3 regions of the Pseudoalteromonas sp. CuT4-3 genome follow, and region 3 is predicted to be linked to each of the others. Evidence: predicted binding sites of a transcription regulator. Region 3 holds the regulator's gene; each other region holds the start of a gene.
The links. The regulator sigma-54, encoded in region 3, starts transcription at its own class of promoters, with help from an activator protein. The targets are predictions, from matches to a motif close to GTTGGCACGNNNNTNGNNT.
Positions count from the first base shown of each region.

Region 1: a site for sigma-54 is predicted at 4,743-4,761, ahead of VOI46_RS20375 (hemerythrin domain-containing protein). Genes of this name have one in related genera too.
Region 2: a site for sigma-54 is predicted at 2,410-2,428, ahead of VOI46_RS06905 (NarK family nitrate/nitrite MFS transporter). Genes of this name have one in related genera too.

Region 1 covers NZ_CP142031.1:771,192-777,191, reverse strand. The annotation lists gene VOI46_RS20405 (TetR/AcrR family transcriptional regulator) at 1-6, opposite strand, end outside; gene VOI46_RS20400 (IS30 family transposase) at 567-1,565, shown strand; gene VOI46_RS20395 (tetratricopeptide repeat-containing diguanylate cyclase) at 1,754-3,661, shown strand; gene VOI46_RS20390 (DUF6500 family protein) at 3,672-3,890, opposite strand; gene VOI46_RS20385 (hypothetical protein) at 3,917-4,174, opposite strand; gene VOI46_RS20380 (hypothetical protein) at 4,232-4,483, opposite strand; gene VOI46_RS20375 (hemerythrin domain-containing protein) at 4,801-5,226, shown strand; gene VOI46_RS20370 (hypothetical protein) at 5,312-5,725, opposite strand.
Region 2 covers NZ_CP142030.1:1,518,534-1,524,533, forward strand. The annotation lists gene modB (molybdate ABC transporter permease subunit) at 1-411, shown strand, start outside; gene VOI46_RS06895 (ATP-binding cassette domain-containing protein) at 404-1,441, shown strand; gene moeB (molybdopterin-synthase adenylyltransferase MoeB) at 1,479-2,237, opposite strand; gene VOI46_RS06905 (NarK family nitrate/nitrite MFS transporter) at 2,524-3,993, shown strand; gene VOI46_RS06910 (bifunctional protein-serine/threonine kinase/phosphatase) at 4,007-5,746, shown strand; gene VOI46_RS06915 (alginate export family protein) at 5,756-6,000, shown strand, end outside.
Region 3 covers NZ_CP142030.1:3,030,595-3,036,594, reverse strand. The annotation lists gene VOI46_RS14050 (HPr family phosphocarrier protein) at 1-38, opposite strand, end outside; gene rapZ (RNase adapter RapZ) at 79-924, opposite strand; gene VOI46_RS14040 (PTS sugar transporter subunit IIA) at 944-1,396, opposite strand; gene hpf (ribosome hibernation promoting factor) at 1,401-1,688, opposite strand; gene VOI46_RS14030 (RNA polymerase factor sigma-54) at 1,716-3,215, opposite strand; gene lptB (LPS export ABC transporter ATP-binding protein) at 3,285-4,010, opposite strand; gene lptA (lipopolysaccharide transport periplasmic protein LptA) at 4,007-4,555, opposite strand; gene lptC (LPS export ABC transporter periplasmic protein LptC) at 4,545-5,099, opposite strand; gene kdsC (3-deoxy-manno-octulosonate-8-phosphatase KdsC) at 5,096-5,647, opposite strand; gene VOI46_RS14005 (KpsF/GutQ family sugar-phosphate isomerase) at 5,648-6,000, opposite strand, start outside.

The sequences.
Region 1 (6,000 bases), on a different replicon from region 3:
TAGCATAGTGTTTAACCCATGTAGAATGAATGCTCTACCCAACATGGTAGAGCATTCATTCTACATGTCAACCAATACAGATTTATACAAAATAATAACTTTGACACCCATTATTAATTAACAGGCTAGAAAAGCCCAGTAATAACTACGACACCCATTATTAATTAACAGGCTAGAAAAGCCCTAGAGTCCAAAATATATGAAGATATTTATAGATATGGCACCCCTTTAATCTTTATTAGTCATAATAAAGCCATAAATAAGACACCCACTTTAATTATTTATAAATTAACAATGTAGTAAGAAATATTTGGTTGGATTTATATGTTGATTTGAGATGTTGAGTGGTAATAATAACTTTGACACCCATCATAAATTAACAGGCTAGGAAAGCCCTAGAGTCCAAAATATATGAGGATAGTGATAGATATGGCATCCCTTTAATCTTTCTTAGTCGTAATAAAGCCATAACTATGACACCCACTCTAATTATTTATAAATTAACAAGCCAGATTCAAGGTCGAAGTGCACCACCTTTACTAAACTATAAGTTCAGGAGGTGTGCCATGGGTACCCAATATTCACATTTATCTAACTTTGAACGTTGTCGTTTATTTGAGTGGTATCATTACCAAAAAAAATCAATACGTGAGGTGAGCCGATTACTAAATCGCTCACATAGCACTATTAGCCGAGAGCTAAAGCGTAATAAATATGATTATTACGTACCAACTTATTACCCTCATCCAGCTCAAATGTATTATGAAGTAAGGGTAAGGGAGAGAGCTAAGCGAGTTAAGCGAGTTAAGCTTAAGTCTGTTGAAGCTCAACGCTATGTGGCAGATAAACTCAAACTTGGGTGGAGTCCTGAGATCATAGCTGGACGAATAAAATTTGATAAAACCTTACCCAGCGTATCTCACGAGGCCATTTATCAATATATATACAAGAATGAAACATCACTTATTGTATATTTAGCTAGGCAGCATAAAAAGCGTAAGAAAAAATATCCAACCCGTAAAACGAAAACAGTTTGGGGTCAAAGATGTAGTATTTTAGACAGACCAGATGACATTAATCTCAGAAAAAACGTTGGGCATTGGGAAAGTGACTCTGTTGAATCTAGCGACAGAAAATGTGCGCTGAATGTGTTACTTGAACGAGTTTCTAGAGTGTGTCACATCACTAAATTATCATCTAAAAAAGCTCTAGCGACATCGAATGCAATATGTAAAAAACTATCTATTTACCCACCAAGCTCTTGTTTATCGATAACTTATGACAATGGCTCTGAAAATACGGAGTTTAAAAAAGTAGAAGCCATTTTGAAAAATAAATCTTATTTTTGTGAGCCTTATCACAGTTGGGAAAAAGGTGCTGTAGAGCAAATAAATGGGTTAATTAGAAGGTATTATCCGAAGAAAACAAACTTTAGCAAAGTAAGCCATCAGCAATTAAAAAAGGTAGAGGAGCAACTAAATAATCGCCCTAGAAAATGTTTAGGATTTAAAACACCAAATGAAGTCTATAATGAATTAGGTGGTGCACTTCCAATTAGAATCTAGGAATGGGTGTCTTCCTTATTTGTCATGGGTGTCATCATTATTTTAATAATGCTTTTCGTACTTATTTACTAGAAATTGAACTTTCAAAGGGATGTGGTGGTGTATTTCCAATAAAGCATTAACTTGTTATTTACAAGCAATGCTATAGTTAGTTATATCGTTTTAGGTGTTGATTCAGTAAAAAATAAATGACGAACAATATAATAATAAAAATCAATATGGTGTGGTTTCGCTTTTTTGTGCTCCTGTTATTTTTACTAACAAGTAGTGCTACATTTGCCAATAGCTCTTCACTAACTTCATCTGATATAAAATCAATCCAAAGCCTGCTTAGTGATATTAAAGCCAACAAGCTAGATTACCTTTTACACCAAAAACAACTAACCCACGCTTATAATGTCACTAAACATACAAAGCATAAACAGTTGCACCTTGAAGCGGCTGCCTTATATTCAGAGCTACTTTTTCGACAAGAACAATACACCGCGCTAAGTACCCATTTGCTAATGTATTTAAAGAGTACTGAGCTTGTAACATATAAAAACAGTCACCTACTATTTTTAGAGGCTCAGCTTAAACTTTTCGCAATTAACAAAGAGTTAAGTAATGCGCAATCGCTTGCTAATCAACTGCAAACGCAGGTAAAACAGCTTTCTCCTAACGAAAAAATCATTGTTTTTCGGGCTATAGCCTATTACTACACCGAAACCGACGAACTTAAAAAAACGCTAAGTGCGGCGTTAACAGGTTTAGAGCTTGCTATAAAAGAAGAAGACATAGCCTCGCAGGGCTACTTTTTTAGAAAAATTGCCGACGCTTACAACTACCTCTACAAAGATGATAAAGAAAAAGCCATTTATTATGCCCAAAAATCGGTAGATGCCTACGAGCAAACAAGCGACGGCCTATTTACTGCTAAAGCTTATTGGAGTTTAGGAAATGTATTACTTGAGGTCGGTCAGCCTAAAGACGCGCTTGTATACTTAAATAAAGCGCTGGCTTATTTTAGCAAAGTTAATATGAAAAAAGGTTTAGCCTTCGCTCAATATTCTATTGCAAATATTCAATACCTGCAGGGTAATTACGATACAGCTTTAATGCTTGCAAACAAAAATATTGCACTTGCAAGCTCTGCCGGCATTAACGACATGCATTTAGCATCAATGATTTTATTATCAGACATCTACACAAAGCAAAATTTATTAAATAAAGCCAACCAAGTAAACGACGAAGTATTTTTAAACCTAGATAAATTTAGCCGCAGCATTTATAAGGCTGATTTTTTAAGCAAACGCTATAAATTAAAGCGCCAGCTTAACTTCACTGAAGATGCATTTAAAGCTATTGAAGATGAGCTTGCTTATACAATAAAACACTACGAAGCCACCAGCGAAACCAATATAAAAACCTTGCAAGTTAAATTTGAAGTAAAAGAAAAAGAAGACAAAATTTTACAGCTAGAATACGAAAAAGACATAAACAAACTGCAGGCAACAGAAGAACACCAGCAAAAAATAATTTGGCGCTTAAGTGCCTCAATTGCCTTTATTTTAGTCATCGTGTCGCTATTTTTATTTTACCGCCAAATGCGCCAACGTAAAAAATACCATGCTATAGCATTAACCGACTACCTAACTAACAGCTTAAACCGGCGTGGCATTTTGCAAAAAGCAAATGAGTGTTTATCCCAGCAGAGCCTAGCAATAGCTATTGTCGATTTAGATTACTTTAAAGCTATTAACGACAAATTTGGCCATGATATAGGAGATTTAGTACTTATAAAATTTGCTCAAGCAGCAAAAGACACACTAAGTACTAACGATAAGTTTGGGCGCTATGGCGGCGAAGAGTGGCTATTTGTTTTAAAAACGCAAAACCGGGATAAAATAAACAACTTTTTTGAAAATCTTGAAAATAAGTTAACGCAGTACTGCAGTCATATTGAGGCATTGCCAAGTAAAACACACGTTACCTTTAGTGCTGGCGTGGCAATAAGTGATGCTAAAAGCAACTCACTCAGCGAGCTAATTAAACGTGCAGACCAACAACTCTATAAAGCAAAAGAAAATGGCAGAAACCAAGTAGCAATCGCGTAAATATACGTTATTAGTCACCTTCAATAATCATTTGTTTTATTTTTATCGCTTTTTCAAAGTGATCTAACTTGTGGGTGTGTATCCACCACGTAGCGGCTTGCATCAGCAGCTCTGGATTGTCGTTTTTATTTGCAAAAAAAGCGTAAAAAGAAAGGCCTACGTTTTCGCCTTTGGCTGCTATTTTTTTATCGCACACAGCTATAATTTTTGCTTTTAGTTCTTCCTGCATACATACCTTATTTAATTGTATTTTAATTATCTAAATATACCGTTTAAAAAACTAACAATTAGCTGTAAAAGACTTCTATCAACAATACTATGATTCTCAAACTCTTTATTAGGCGTATTTACTTTTGTAGCTTTGCATTCATTATTTAGCGGCTCATTTTTATGTATATTGGTTTCATAAGCTATATCAGCTTGCTCCATACATTGAGCAGAGCCCGCATAAGGCTTTGCCGCACAGCCAGTTAAAAATATACACAATGAAAATACAATTAAAAACGCTTTCATATTCAATCCTATTTTACGCACCCTTGTGCTTTAAATTATAGCTGTAAGTTTGCTTACTTAGTCGGCTATTAAAACAAGTAGATCAATAAAAAACACACCAACTTCATCAAAAAAAGTGTCGCCTTTAGCATCCTTTTTTATTTGAGCGCTTACACATTCATTGTAAACCTCTGAGCTTGTTTTAGCGCCATTTAGCTCAGTCATTTCTGCCTCTTGTATGCATACACGTCGTTCAGAATGCTCGGCTGTACTACATGCACTTAATAACGCGCACAGTAATAATGCTGTAGTGGGGCTTTTTAAGTTCATCCTTAAACTATCCTAATATCTAAAGTTTTATAAAAATATAGGTAAGGCAAGTATGTACAGCTTGTACCCAAATAATGCGCTACTTTACCACCTCAATAAAATACCCAACCAGTAAAAATATGTAAGCTTATGTAGCGTCAAAAGCAATCACCTCTTTTAATCTGAAAAAATTGCAGCTGTTTATGTGTAAAAGTTACAGAGCAACGCCATCCAAACCAACCAAAAGTACATTAAAGTCAATTATATCAACATATTAAAATCTGGCACTGCGCTTGCTTTTTAAAAGTTTATAAAGCAATTACAGCAAGGAAAGAGTTATGAATATTTTTGAAGCGCTACGTCACGACCACGATAAACAACGCGAGTTAGTAGATGCCCTTATTCAAACGCACGGCGATACGCAGCAGCGCCACAAGCTAATGGACGAGCTAAAAACCGAATTAGAAGATCATGCAAAATTTGAAGAGCGTTATTTTTATAACCCACTTATGTTTGACGATCTAACGCACGAAAAAGCACGCCACAGCGTTGCTGAACACCATGAAATTGACGAATTAATAGAACAACTTGAAGACACCGAAATGAGCTCATCGGCATGGTTAGTTGCTGCTAAAAAATTGCACCATTTAGTGCATCATCATTTAAGCGAAGAAGAACATGAAGTATTTCAATTAGCGGGTAAAGCCCTAACCGAAGGGCAAAAAGAAAGCCTAGCTAAACAGTACAACGATGCCATGCATTAGTTATTAATTAAACCGACTTCCATACACTCCCTTGTGTACTTATTGGTTATAAGCCGTATGGCTTATAACCATTTTTTTTGCAGTGCTACTTAATGGTAAATTTAACGTCTTGCTCGCGTAACACATAAAGTGCAAAACACGCTGCCCACATTGGCCACGCTGTAAAAAACAATAAGTTATTAAAGCCATCAATATACTGATTATAAGATGAAAGCGTTGATAGGCCGTGCATTACAAATATAACGCCATAAGTAAGGCGCTTTTTAATACCCGCTAAAAAAGCCAACACTAAAATAAGCTGTAACGCCCCCAGTACATAAGCAACCACATCTGTAGAGCCGCTAACACCATAAAAATGCTCAAAAATTCGTGCGCTATGCCCAGGGTTAACAAACTTATCAAACGTCCACATAATCATTACAATAAATACACCTAGGCGTAGCGAAAAAAGCGACCACTGCAAACGATTTTGAAAGTCAGTACCTGTTGTACCAGTCATAAAATTTCCTTAAAACTAAATAATTTAATGTTGAAACTAGCAAGACCGCTCAACACATATTTTATTTCACCTTAATGTATAATTTTTTAATAAATTCTGTGCCCTGCTTTGCGTTTGTTTGCGTATAAAACCGCTATTTATAAATTACGACCTATTATGGCAATAACTAACTACAGTATTTGTAAAACAAAAACATAGTGCCTAAAACTGAATAACGCTTTTGAGCAATGTGCTAAACTTTTAACGTTTCATTCTAAAAAACAAAAAGAATTAAT
Region 2 (6,000 bases), 1.5 Mb from region 3:
GTGGTTATTGGTTCGTTATTTTACTCTCTCCCTTTTGTGATGCAGCCATTACTAGCGGGCTTTAAACAAATAAATACTACTTACAATCAAGCTGCTATTGCCTTAGGAATAAGTCCATTTAAGCGTTTTATGTATTTAACGTTACCGCTATTAAAGCCAAGCATAGGCAGTGCCTTTGCACTGGGCTTTGCCCATACATTGGGAGAATTTGGTTTAGTGCTAATGATTGGTGGCAATATACAAGGCGAAACCCAAGTGGTGTCTATTGCGTTGTACGACCATGTAGAGTCGCTTAATTATGGGGCTGCGCATCAATTGTCGTTGGTATTGCTAGCAATCTCGTTTGCGTGTTTAGTGTTGTTGTTTAAATTTAATAAAACCGTGATAAACGGAGCTGCTAATCGTGCTTAAAATACAATGTCATCAACGTTTGGACGATTTTGAATTACATGTTGATTTAGCTATAAATCAATTTGATATTTTAGGGGTGTTTGGCCCTTCGGGCTCGGGCAAATCGAGCTTATTACAGGCGATAGCAGGGCTTACGACGGCGCAAAATGTGTGTATAAATAATCATAATATTACCCATTTAAAGCCAGATAAACGCCTACTTACATTACAGCTGCAGTCGTGCCCGTTATTTCCACATTTAAATGTGATGGGTAATTTACTGTTTACTCACAAGCATTGTAAAAATAAAAGTAACAACCTAACGCCTGATCAGGTAATTGATTTATTAGCACTAAACCCATTACTAAATCGTGATGTGTCTGGGCTTTCGGGCGGGGAGCGCCAGCGTGTAATTTTTGCAAGAACACTACTAAGTGGGCAATCAGTTGTTTTACTTGATGAGCCATTTAGCGCCTTAGATTGGTCAACGCGTTTTACTATGTTGGGGGCTGTTCAACAACTTAATAAATCCCATGGTATTAAATTTATTATTGTTAGCCACTCTTTAAAAGAGCTACTTTATTGTAGTGATACATTACTTCATATAGCGAAAGGCAACGTGCTCCAGTGCGGTGCAACACAAGAAGTGGTGCAAAGTATTTATACAAATAAGAGCCAAACGCCACTCAGTATACTTAGTTATAGTAAGCCTGAATTTAATGAGGCTTTTGGTCTTTACCAGCTTACTCTTAGTAATAGCCAACAGCATTTATATGCAGTGCCTTCACTGGTAAAACAAAACAATAAGTTAATTATAGAAAGCAGCCAAATAGCCTACAGCAAAGTAAAACCAATTAACGAGAGCAGTGCAAATGTGCTAATAGGTATGCTTGAAAATACCCAGCAGCTTGATGAGCAATGGCTACTTACAGTTAACGTAGATACGCAATTACTGTATTGCACGGTGTCTAAAAGGCAATGGCAGCAAAGTGCTGTAAGCCTAGGCGAGCAGATTTACTTGACAATAAATAACCTAGAAACGCTAAATTAGGCTCTAAAGAGCAGTCATGCATTTACAATGTACTAAATTAAGCACTGCAAACAGAGCAGTGCTTATTTTTAACAATGTTAAAACGGTTAAACTCCATACTTAAACCATCTACAAGTAATAGCTGCTCGGTGAGTTTACTAGGCAGTTCTGCAATAATTTTAAGTGCTTCAGTCGCTTGAATACTACCAATAAGCCCTACAATAGGGGAGAGTACGCCTGACTCTGAACAGCTTTGAGTTTGTTCGCCAAAGAGCTGTGACACACACCCGTAGCAATGGCTATTAGGCGCCATTGTAAAGCAAGCTACTTGTCCCTCTAACCTTATGGCAGAGCCCGAAACCAAGGGCGTACGGGTGTTATAGCAGGCGCTGTTGAGCAAATTACGTGTTGCTAAGTTATCAGTGCAGTCAATAACTACATCTACTTTGCTAAGTAATTGTTCAAGCTGCGAGTTTTCATTTAAAAATTCATCAATAGTGTGGATCTCTATTTCATCATTTAACTGAGTTAACTGTTTTTTTGCACTGTGGGTTTTTAAGCACCCAACATCACTTTGTTTATAGAGCACCTGCCTTTGCAAGTTAGTTGCATCAACCACATCGTTATCTACAAGCGTTAACGTACCTACGCCCGATGCCGCTAAGTACTGCGCAACTGGGCAGCCTAATCCACCTAACCCCACAATAAGAGCATGACTTTGCCATATTTTTTCTTGTCCATCTATATCTAGCTGAGGAAGCATAATATGGCGAGAATAGCGTAATTGCTGCTGATACGTTAAAGGGGGTTTTTGCATTAATGAGTTCTCATAATTTTTTTTAACAATACCAATTGGTTAAAACCTAGAGCAAGTAAAGCTTAAAAATTCTTTGCACTGTTTACGCCCAACAAAGCTGCTTAAATAGTGCAAAGCGAAATAAATATTAATTCCCAAAAATATAAGTAACTGAAAAACCTACCTATTAATTGTTGGCTTAGTAATTGCTGAAAGCGGTTAACGTTAATTTAACAATCTTCGCAGTGTTATTACTACCAAAGTCGTACTCACTGCTTAAAATAATAATCGTTACAAGGAAAAAAACATGCAACCGAGTTCTGGGTTTAATCTCATATCGTTTAGCGGAAAAATGAAAATACTACATTTAAGCTGGATGGTGTTTTTTATCTCTTTTTTTGTATGGTTTAACCATGCTCCATTATTAGGGGCAATAGCGGGCTCGCTAGGTATAACTATGGCACAGGTAAAAACGCTTCTCATTTTAAATGTGGCCTTAACCATTCCCGCGCGTGTTGTTGTTGGCATGCTGACAGATAAGTTTGGCCCGCGTATTGTTTATGCCGCTTTACTTATTTTATGTAGCATACCGTGTTTTATGTTTGCTATGGCCACCACGTTTGAGCAAGCCGCTATCGCGCGTTTTGCACTAGGCTTTATTGGTGCAGGCTTTGTAGTGGGCATTCGTATGGTGAGCGAATGGTTCCCAGCTAATGAGCTTGGTACAGCAGAAGGTATTTATGGTGGCTGGGGTAATTTTGGCTCGGCTGCCGCTGCCATGTTACTACCTGTATTAGCGCTTATGTTTGGCGGTGACGATGGCTGGCGCTATGCCGTTGGTTTAACGGGCGTACTTAGTGTTATTTTTGGTGTTATTTGGTACATAAACGTAACCGATACACCAAAAGGGGGGACGTACTTTAAGCCTAAAAAAGTAGGCGCAATGGAAGTAACCAGTAAAGGTGACTTTGTATTATTGCTTATTATGAAATTACCTATGTATGGCGCACTGGCTTTGCTTACTTGGAAGTTGTCTCCTACAGGCGCTAATTTAATTTCTGCCAATTTTGTTTTAGCCGTTTATGCATTCTTAGTGCTGTTATACGCCTACGAGGTATATAAAACCTTTGATATAAACGGACATATTTTTAAACAACCCGTGCCAGAATCGCACCGCTACGAATTTAAGCAAGTAGCTGTACTTAATATTTTATATTTTACCACCTTTGGCTCAGAGCTGGCCGTAGTATCTATGCTGCCATTATTTTTTATGGAAGTGTTTGGCCTAGATATGGTGTACGCAGGTTTACTGGCCTCTGCTTATGCGTTTATGAATTTAGCCTCGCGCCCGGGTGGTGGTTGGATCTCAGATAGAATGGGTCGTCGTAAAACACTTATTGTTCTTACCTCAGGGTTAGCTGTTGGCTACTTTGTTATGGGCTTAGTTGACGCTAGCTGGCCACTTTGGCTTGCTGTAGCTGCCGCCATGGCGTGTTCGTTCTTTGTGCAAGCTGGTGAGGGAGCGGTTTTTGCGGCTGTGCCACTTATTAAACGCCGCTTAACAGGGCAAATTGCAGGTATGACAGGCGCTTACGGTAACGTAGGCGCGGTGGTGTATTTAACGGCGCTCTCATTAGTGGATTACCAAACTTTCTTTATGATTATTGCTGCCAGTGCATTGTTAGGTTTAGGGGCGTTATTTTTCATGAAAGAGCCAGATGGGCACATGACAGAAGTAAACGAAGATGGCTCTGTTGAACTTATTTCAGTGACTTAAGGCAGCGTTAACCATGTTTGATGAAACCCAACACGCTCAAGTTCGTAATAATACGCTAGATGTTTCTTTTGGTGGGCACAGTGCCGCGGGCATAAAAGATGAAAATCAAGATGCGTTTGCTGCTTTAAATACTGAGCACGAACAACAAGAAACAAAAGGCGCTATTGCGTGCTTAGCGGATGGGTGTTCATCGGCTAAAAATGCCAAACAAGCATCGCAGCTCAGTGTTACTCACTTTATAAATGAGTATTTAAATACACCCGACAGCTGGGCAGTCAAAAAATCGGTTTCTAAGGTTTTAGCTAGCTTAAATCAGTGGTTATATTCGCAATCAGTCAACTATAACCACTTAGGGCAACGCCAAGCTGATTGGATGACCACCTTTACGGCGCTTATATTAAAATCAGCTACGGGGTATATATTTCATTTAGGCGATACTCGCATTACGCGTTTACGCGATAATCAAATGGAAGCGATAACGCGGGATCATAAAGTAAATGATACGCTCACTCGTGCTTTAGGCGCGCAGTCACATCAAGAAATTGATGTTTACGAAGTTGACCTAAAAGCCGGCGATATTTACATACTGACTTGCGATGGTGTGCATGATGTATTGCCCTATAGTGAAATTGCCAACGAAATAAACGCCCATAACAACTTAGAGCAGGCAGCAAAGGCCATTACCTCACGCGCTATAGCACAAGGCAGTGATGATAATGTGAGTTGTTTATTAGTGAAGGTAAATAGCATTGCGCAGCAAAATCTAGATGAGCTTTATCAATCGTTAACGCAGCGCAAAATGCTACCCGCATTAGAAGTTGGCCAAATAATTGATGGTTATACGGTTATTCGTAAAATCAACGAAAGCAGCCGATCGCACATTTATTTGGTACAGCAAGCACCTGATGCCCCCCCCGTTGTATTAAAGGCACCCTCGGTTAATTTTGAAGACGATATACATTACCTTCAAGGCTTTATACGCGAAGGGTGGGTAGGGCAACGTATAAATCATCCTAATGTAATGAAGGTTTTAAATACGCAATCGCAAAGCCGATTTTTATATCATATTTGCGAGTACATGGACGGACAAACCCTCAGTGACTATAAGCACGACGTCCCTTATTTAGAAATAGCGCAAGTGCGCAGTATTGTAGAGCAAATAGTGCATGCGCTAAGGGCATTTCAGCGATTAGATATGGTACATCGTGATTTAAAGCTCGATAACGTGATGATAGATGCACACGGTAAAGTTACGTTAATTGATTACGGTACTGTAAGTGTTGCGGCTATGGATGAGTCGGTTAAGCAAATAGCCGATCACTGCCCGCAAGGTACTATAGATTATACGGCTCCTGAAACACTTATTTCGCTGCATGCCGATTTTAAAAGCGATATGTTTTCGCTTGGGGTGATTGCTTATGAGTTATTGTGCTCGAAGCTGCCTTATAAAACATTACCGGCAAGTCATACCCCTATTGATTACAGCCACTGGCAATACACAAGTATTCGCAAGTACCGAGCCGATATACCCTTTTGGTTAGATCAGGCTTTAATGAAAGCACTTGCGCCAAAACCAGCGCTCAGATACCACGCATTTTCTGAGTTTTTAACAGATATTAGTAAACCTAATCCATATTTACAGAGCTCAGCCAACAAAATTTCAATAATGAAACGCGATCCAGTATTACTCTGGAAGAGCATTTCGCTGTGTTTATTTATCATTTTATTGTGCGTGCTCATAATTAAAAACTAAGAGACCAAGATGTTAAATTATAAAAATAACTTACCTATTATTTTAATGATAGGGTGCATTGCTGCGCCTTCAATTAGTGTTGCAGCGCAAACCGACCTTAATTTTAGGTTGCGTTATGAAAGTGCAGAGCAAGATAACGCACTAAAAGATGCCAGTAGCTTAACGCTGCGTACACGCCTTACTCATAAAACGGATGAAATGAATGGCTTTTCTGCTTTATTAGAGGTCGAAGATAGCCGAAGCCTATTAGGTGT
Region 3 (6,000 bases):
AATTTATTTTTTATTAAAAATGTGTCTTCACAGCGCATAAATTACTATACCTAAACTGAACAGGTTATTATTTTAAGGTTACTTTTCTTGCTCACGATGACGAATTTTTACATTCGGATGCGTCATAGCAAAGCTCTCACCAATGGCTTGCGCTAAATAAACCGAGCGGTGTTGACCACCAGTACAGCCAATTGCAATAGTGAGGTAACTACGGTTATTGCGCTCTAAGTGTGGCAACCAAGTTTGTACAAAGGTTTGAATTTGCCAAGTGAATTTTTGCACTATGCTGTGATTTGCCAAAAAATCTTTTACTGGTTGATCAAGGCCCGTAAGCGGTTTGAGTTCAGGCTCCCAGTGGGGGTTTGGCAAAAAGCGAGCATCAAAAACATAATCAGCTTCTTTAGGTATGCCGTGTTTAAAGCCAAACGATTCAAACGTTACAATAAGTTGCTTATCTTTTTTACCCAGTATTTTTTCGCGAATTGACTCTGCTAATTGGTGCACACTTAAATCGGTGGTATCAAGCATAAAGTCAGCGCGCGTTACGAGTACATCAAGCAGTTCTTTTTCTTTTTTTATTGCTAAATCAAGCGGCAGCGAATCGATGGATAAAGGGTGTAACCTGCGTGTTTCTGAAAAACGTTTGATCAGTGTTTGATCATCACTATCTAAATAAAACAGTGTGGGTTTAGCAAAGTCAGGAAGGTACTCGAGAATATCGTTAAATTCGTCTTGTTCTTTGGGGATATTACGAACATCTATACTAACGGCTATTTTGTCATAGTTATCTGAAACACTTCGCACTAAAGAGGGCAGTAAGTTGACCGGAATATTATCTACGCAATAATAGCCTAAATCTTCAACCACGCGTAAAGCAACCGACTTACCTGAACCAGAACGGCCGCTTATGATAATTAACTCCATTTATAGCCCTTAGTATTTACTACGATTGATCAACAATTACTTGATACAGCTCTGCATCGGTTTTAGCACTACGCAGCTGTTTACAAAATTCTTTGTTGCTCAGTTTATCAGCTATGGTTGCCAGAGTCTTTAGGTGCTGTTGGTTATCGCCATCTGGTACGATGAGTGCAACAAAAATATCAACAGGGCAGTTATCAATAGCGTCAAAGTTAACAGGCGTGTCGCTAACAAGTACTAAAGCCAGCGGCTCTTCTACGCCACCCATTCTGCCATGAGGGATGGCGATACCCCGGCCAATACCAGTACTGCCTAGCTTTTCTCTACTTGCCAGCGCATTAAGAATATCTTGTTGTGGTAAGTAGGGGAGCTTTTCATGAGCAAGCTCACTGATAAACTCTAAAATTCTTTTTTTACTACTAAAAAGGACCGCAGCTTTGCTGCAGTCCTGGCATACTAATGTACTTAATTTCATAATATTAGTGTCTAGCAAGCTTCTCTTTATGTTTTATGACTTGACGATCGAGCTTGTCAATCAACGAGTCTATAGCGGCATACATATCTTGGTGCTCTGTTGAGGCAAATAAATCTGCGCCACTTACATGAATAGTCGCTTCTGCTTTTTGGTTGAGTTTTTCTACATCGAGAATGACATGCACATTGCTAATATGATCTGAGTGCCTTTCTAGCTTTGCAAATTTATTATTTACATAGTCTCTAAGTGAATCAGTTACTTCTACGTGACGACCAGTTAGGTTTAGTTGCATAAGCATTTCCTCTTTGTTTTTTACGTCTTATATCAAACTCTTTCTCTGATTTGACGGTGGAATAGCTAGCGATTCACGGTATTTTGCTATTGTGCGTCTAGCTACTTTAATTCCTTGCTCTGCCAATATATCCGCAATTTTACTATCACTCAATGGTTTAGCTGAGTTTTCCGCGGCAATTAGCTTTTTAATTAGGGCACGTATTGCGGTTGATGAACACTCGCCGCCGTTTTCAGTGCTTACGTGGCTTGAGAAAAAATACTTAAGCTCAAAAATACCACGTGGCGTATGCATATATTTTTGCGTAGTAACACGCGAAATTGTCGATTCATGCATTTCTACCATTTCAGCAACATCGTTTAAAACCATTGGCTTCATGGCTTCTGGGCCATGTTCAAAAAATGCCTGTTGCTGTTTTACAATACAGTTTGTTACTTTGAGCAGCGTGTCGTTTCTGCTTTCAAGGCTTTTTATAAACCATTTAGCTTCTTGTAAGTGAGAACGAATAAATTGGCTATCACCACTTGATTTAACGGTACGTGACATAGCCGCGTACTGACTATTTACGCGTATTTTTGGCATGCTATCTGGGTTTAGCTCTACCACCCAGCGGCCTTTTATTTTTTTAACCGACACATCTGGTATTACATACTCCGACTCTTCCCTTACTATTGTATCTGCAGGTTTTGGGTTGAGGGTATGTATTAGGGTCATGACCTCTTTAAGCTCGTCTTCTTTAAGCTTAGTCTTTTTCATTAATGTACGATAGTCGCGTGCCGCTAATAGATCAATGTGATCGGTTAAGATCATTTTAGTTTGTTCTATAAAAGGGGTGTCTTTATCAAACTGGTTTAGCTGAATGCACAAGCACTCTTGTAAACTGCGCGCGGCTATACCTACAGGGTCAAATAACTGAATACGCTTTAAAACGGCTTCTATTTCATCAAGTTCAACTTCAACTTCGTCATCGTTTTCTTGGTTAAAGCTCTCTAAAATCTCTTCACAACTTAGCGTTAAAATACCCGAGTCATCTACAGCTTCTACAATGGCAATAGCAATGGCTTCATCAGTTGGGCTAAAAGGAGTAAGCTGAAGCTGCCACATTAAATACTCATGTAGCGTTTCAGTAGAGGCACCTTGATAAATAGACTCATCTTCCGGCATTGGGCCTGAGGATGCCGCAGGGGCTGCGCTCATGTACTCATCCCAAGTTACATCCATTGCCATATCATCGCTAACGGTGTCTTTATTTAAAGCTTCGCCACTGTCTTGCTCGTACTCGCTGGTTGTATCGTCAGCCGATGCGCTTACGGTTACATCATCCGTATCTGCTTTTTGTTCATTTTTTCCAGCCGACTCTTCCGTGTAATCTTGCTCTTCTACTTCTAATAGCGGGTTGCTATCAAGTGCTTCTTGTATTTCTTGCTGGAGATCCAATGTACTGAGCTGCAGCAAGCGAATCGCTTGTTGCAATTGTGGAGTCATTGTAAGTTGCTGGCCCATGCGCAGCTGTAATGATTGCCTCATGTATCTCTAACAATCCTTTTATGTTGTTATAATTAATATTAGCAGATGCTTGTAGGTATGGCTTAAATGTTACAGCCTAAATTGCTCGCCTAAATAAACATCGCGTACAGTTTTGTCATTTAATACGTGTTCTGGGGTGCCAGATGCAATTAGCTCCCCATGAGAAACAATGTAGGCTTTTTCACAAACATCAAGGGTTTCTCTTACATTGTGATCGGTAATTAATACGCCAATGCCACGGTTTTTAAGATGTTCTATTATTTTCTTTATATCTAACACTGAAATCGGATCAACACCAGCAAAAGGCTCATCCAATAAAATAAATTTAGGGTTTGCTGCCAGTGCTCTGGCAATTTCTACACGGCGGCGTTCACCACCAGAAAGCGCCATACCTTGGCTATCGCGAATATGCTGAATACTAAATTCATCAAGTAAGTTGTTAAGCGTTTCTTCTCGCGCGGCTTTATTGAGCTCTTTACGCGTTTCTAAAATAGCCATTAAGTTTTGATAAACTGTCAGCTTTCTAAATATTGATGACTCTTGCGGCAAATAGCCAATGCCTAAGCGGGCGCGGCTGTGCATAGGTAATAACGTAATGTCGTTATCATCAATAGAAATTTTACCTTTGTCGCTAGGTACTAACCCTACAATCATGTAAAAGGTGGTGGTTTTACCTGCGCCATTAGGGCCCAATAAGCCAACAATGCTGCCGGCTTCTACCTCAAGGCCTACATTTTTTACAACTTGGCGGCCTTTATAGCTTTTTGCTAATAGTTCTGCTTTTAAGGTGCTCATGGTTGACCTTCGTTACCTGTTTTTTCTTTAATTTTTGCTTCAACAGGCACTAAAATTGTGTGGACACGATCCGTAGAGTTTTCGTCTTTTTCTGCGCTAATAAGCTGCTGCTGCATATCGTAGGTAATACTTTTAGCATTAATTTTTTGACCGGCTTGTGCGACTTCAGCATCGCCAACAAGCGTTAAAAAGCGCTTTGCTACGTCGTAACGTACTTCGTTTGCACTGGCGCTCATTACGGTACCATCGTCTTGTTTTTCTTCGAAGTAGGCTGGGCTGCCAGTGGCAATAAGGAGTTGTTTGTTATCCCCTAAGTCTTCACGTTTATGTACTTCAAGTCGGTCGGCTGTAATTTTGCGATTACCATGCACAATTTCGACGTTCTTTTCAAAAATACCTACGTTTTCTTTAAGTTGGCCTTCTTGACGGTCTGCACTAATAGAAATTTGATTTGCTGGCGGTTGAGCAGCAGGCTCAGCAGCAGAGGCGCTAAATGCAAGCATTAGCGATGGGATAATAAGTATTTTAGTGAGTTTATTGGTCATAATATATTGTTCGCGTATGGTTAATTAGTTTTATTACTTCGGTTTTTAAATCGGCTTCAAGGCCTTTACCGACAATTTTTAAATTAGGCCCAGTAACAACCACTGGCTGCTCAGAGCGCATTGTTAGCGCTTTAATGTCGACTTCGATGTTATCGGCATTGATGTTATCTATCATGGCGTTATCAACTAAATTTTTAGCAACCACATTGCCTTCTAAAATAAGTTGTTTATCTTCGTAAAGCGTTGCTTCGTCTGCATTTATTCGCCATGTTTGCTTTTCGTTATACAAGGTGAAAATAGGTTTTTCAAAAAATGTAAAACCAAGCTGTTGGTACAGCTCCATTTTAGCCGCAGTGACTTTATGGCTTATTTTGCCTTGCTCGTCATAGGCTGTTTGCTTAAGCTCTATAGCGGTGTAATCGGGCTTTGCAATTACTTCAGGTTCTTGCTCTGGCGCTACATTGGTTTGGGTAAAATAAGGGTACCAAAGCCAAACCATACAGCCGATGAATAACGCACTGAGTATAACGCGTGCTGCATTCATGAACTGGTGCCTTGTGTTGTAAGCGCTATGCCGTTCTCTAGCATAAGTAAATCTGTGAGCTCTCTAACGGCGCCAAAGCCACCAGGCATTTGCGTAGTGTAATGCGATAAGCGCTTAATAAGCGGGTGCGCATCGTTTACTGCAACGGCAAAGCCAACGCGCTCCATTACTGGCATGTCAGGACCATCGTCGCCAATATAGGCTATTTGTTCATCAGTTAACTTTAAAGTGTTTTTGAGTTCTTGATAAGCAATAAGTTTGTCTTCTTGGCCTTGATAAATGTGCTGCACGGTTAAGCTGCTCATGCGAGTTTGCACTATTTCTGAGTGACGCCCCGTAATAACCGCAACTTCAAAACCGCTATTGATCAGTGCTTTAATGCCAAAACCATCTTTTGTATTAAATGCTTTTAATTCTTCGCCTTGGTTACCGAGGTAAATTCGGCCATCAGAAAATACACCATCAATGTCGCATATGAGTAGTTTTACTTTTTTGGCGCGTGCTTTGGCATCATCGCTTAGCGGTTGATAGAGATCTTCAAATTGCATTTATAATACTCCTGCTTTTAAGAGGTCTTGCATATTTAAGGCGCCTATTGGCTGGTTTTTATCATTGACCACAATTAAACCATTAATACGTTTATTTTCCATTATGTTTAGGGCCTCAGCTGCAAGTATATCGGCCGTGGCAGTTGTGCATGATTTGGTCATAACTTGGCTAATAGCGGTGCTATGTATATCAACTCTTTGCTCTAAAATACGGCGTAAGTCACCGTCGGTAAAAAGGCCGGCAAGCTGTTGATTGTTATCTACAATAGCGGTCATGCCCAGCCCTTTGGCTGACATTTCTATTAACGCGTCTTTAATTGTTTGCGTTACACCTATAATAGGGGTGTTTGTGC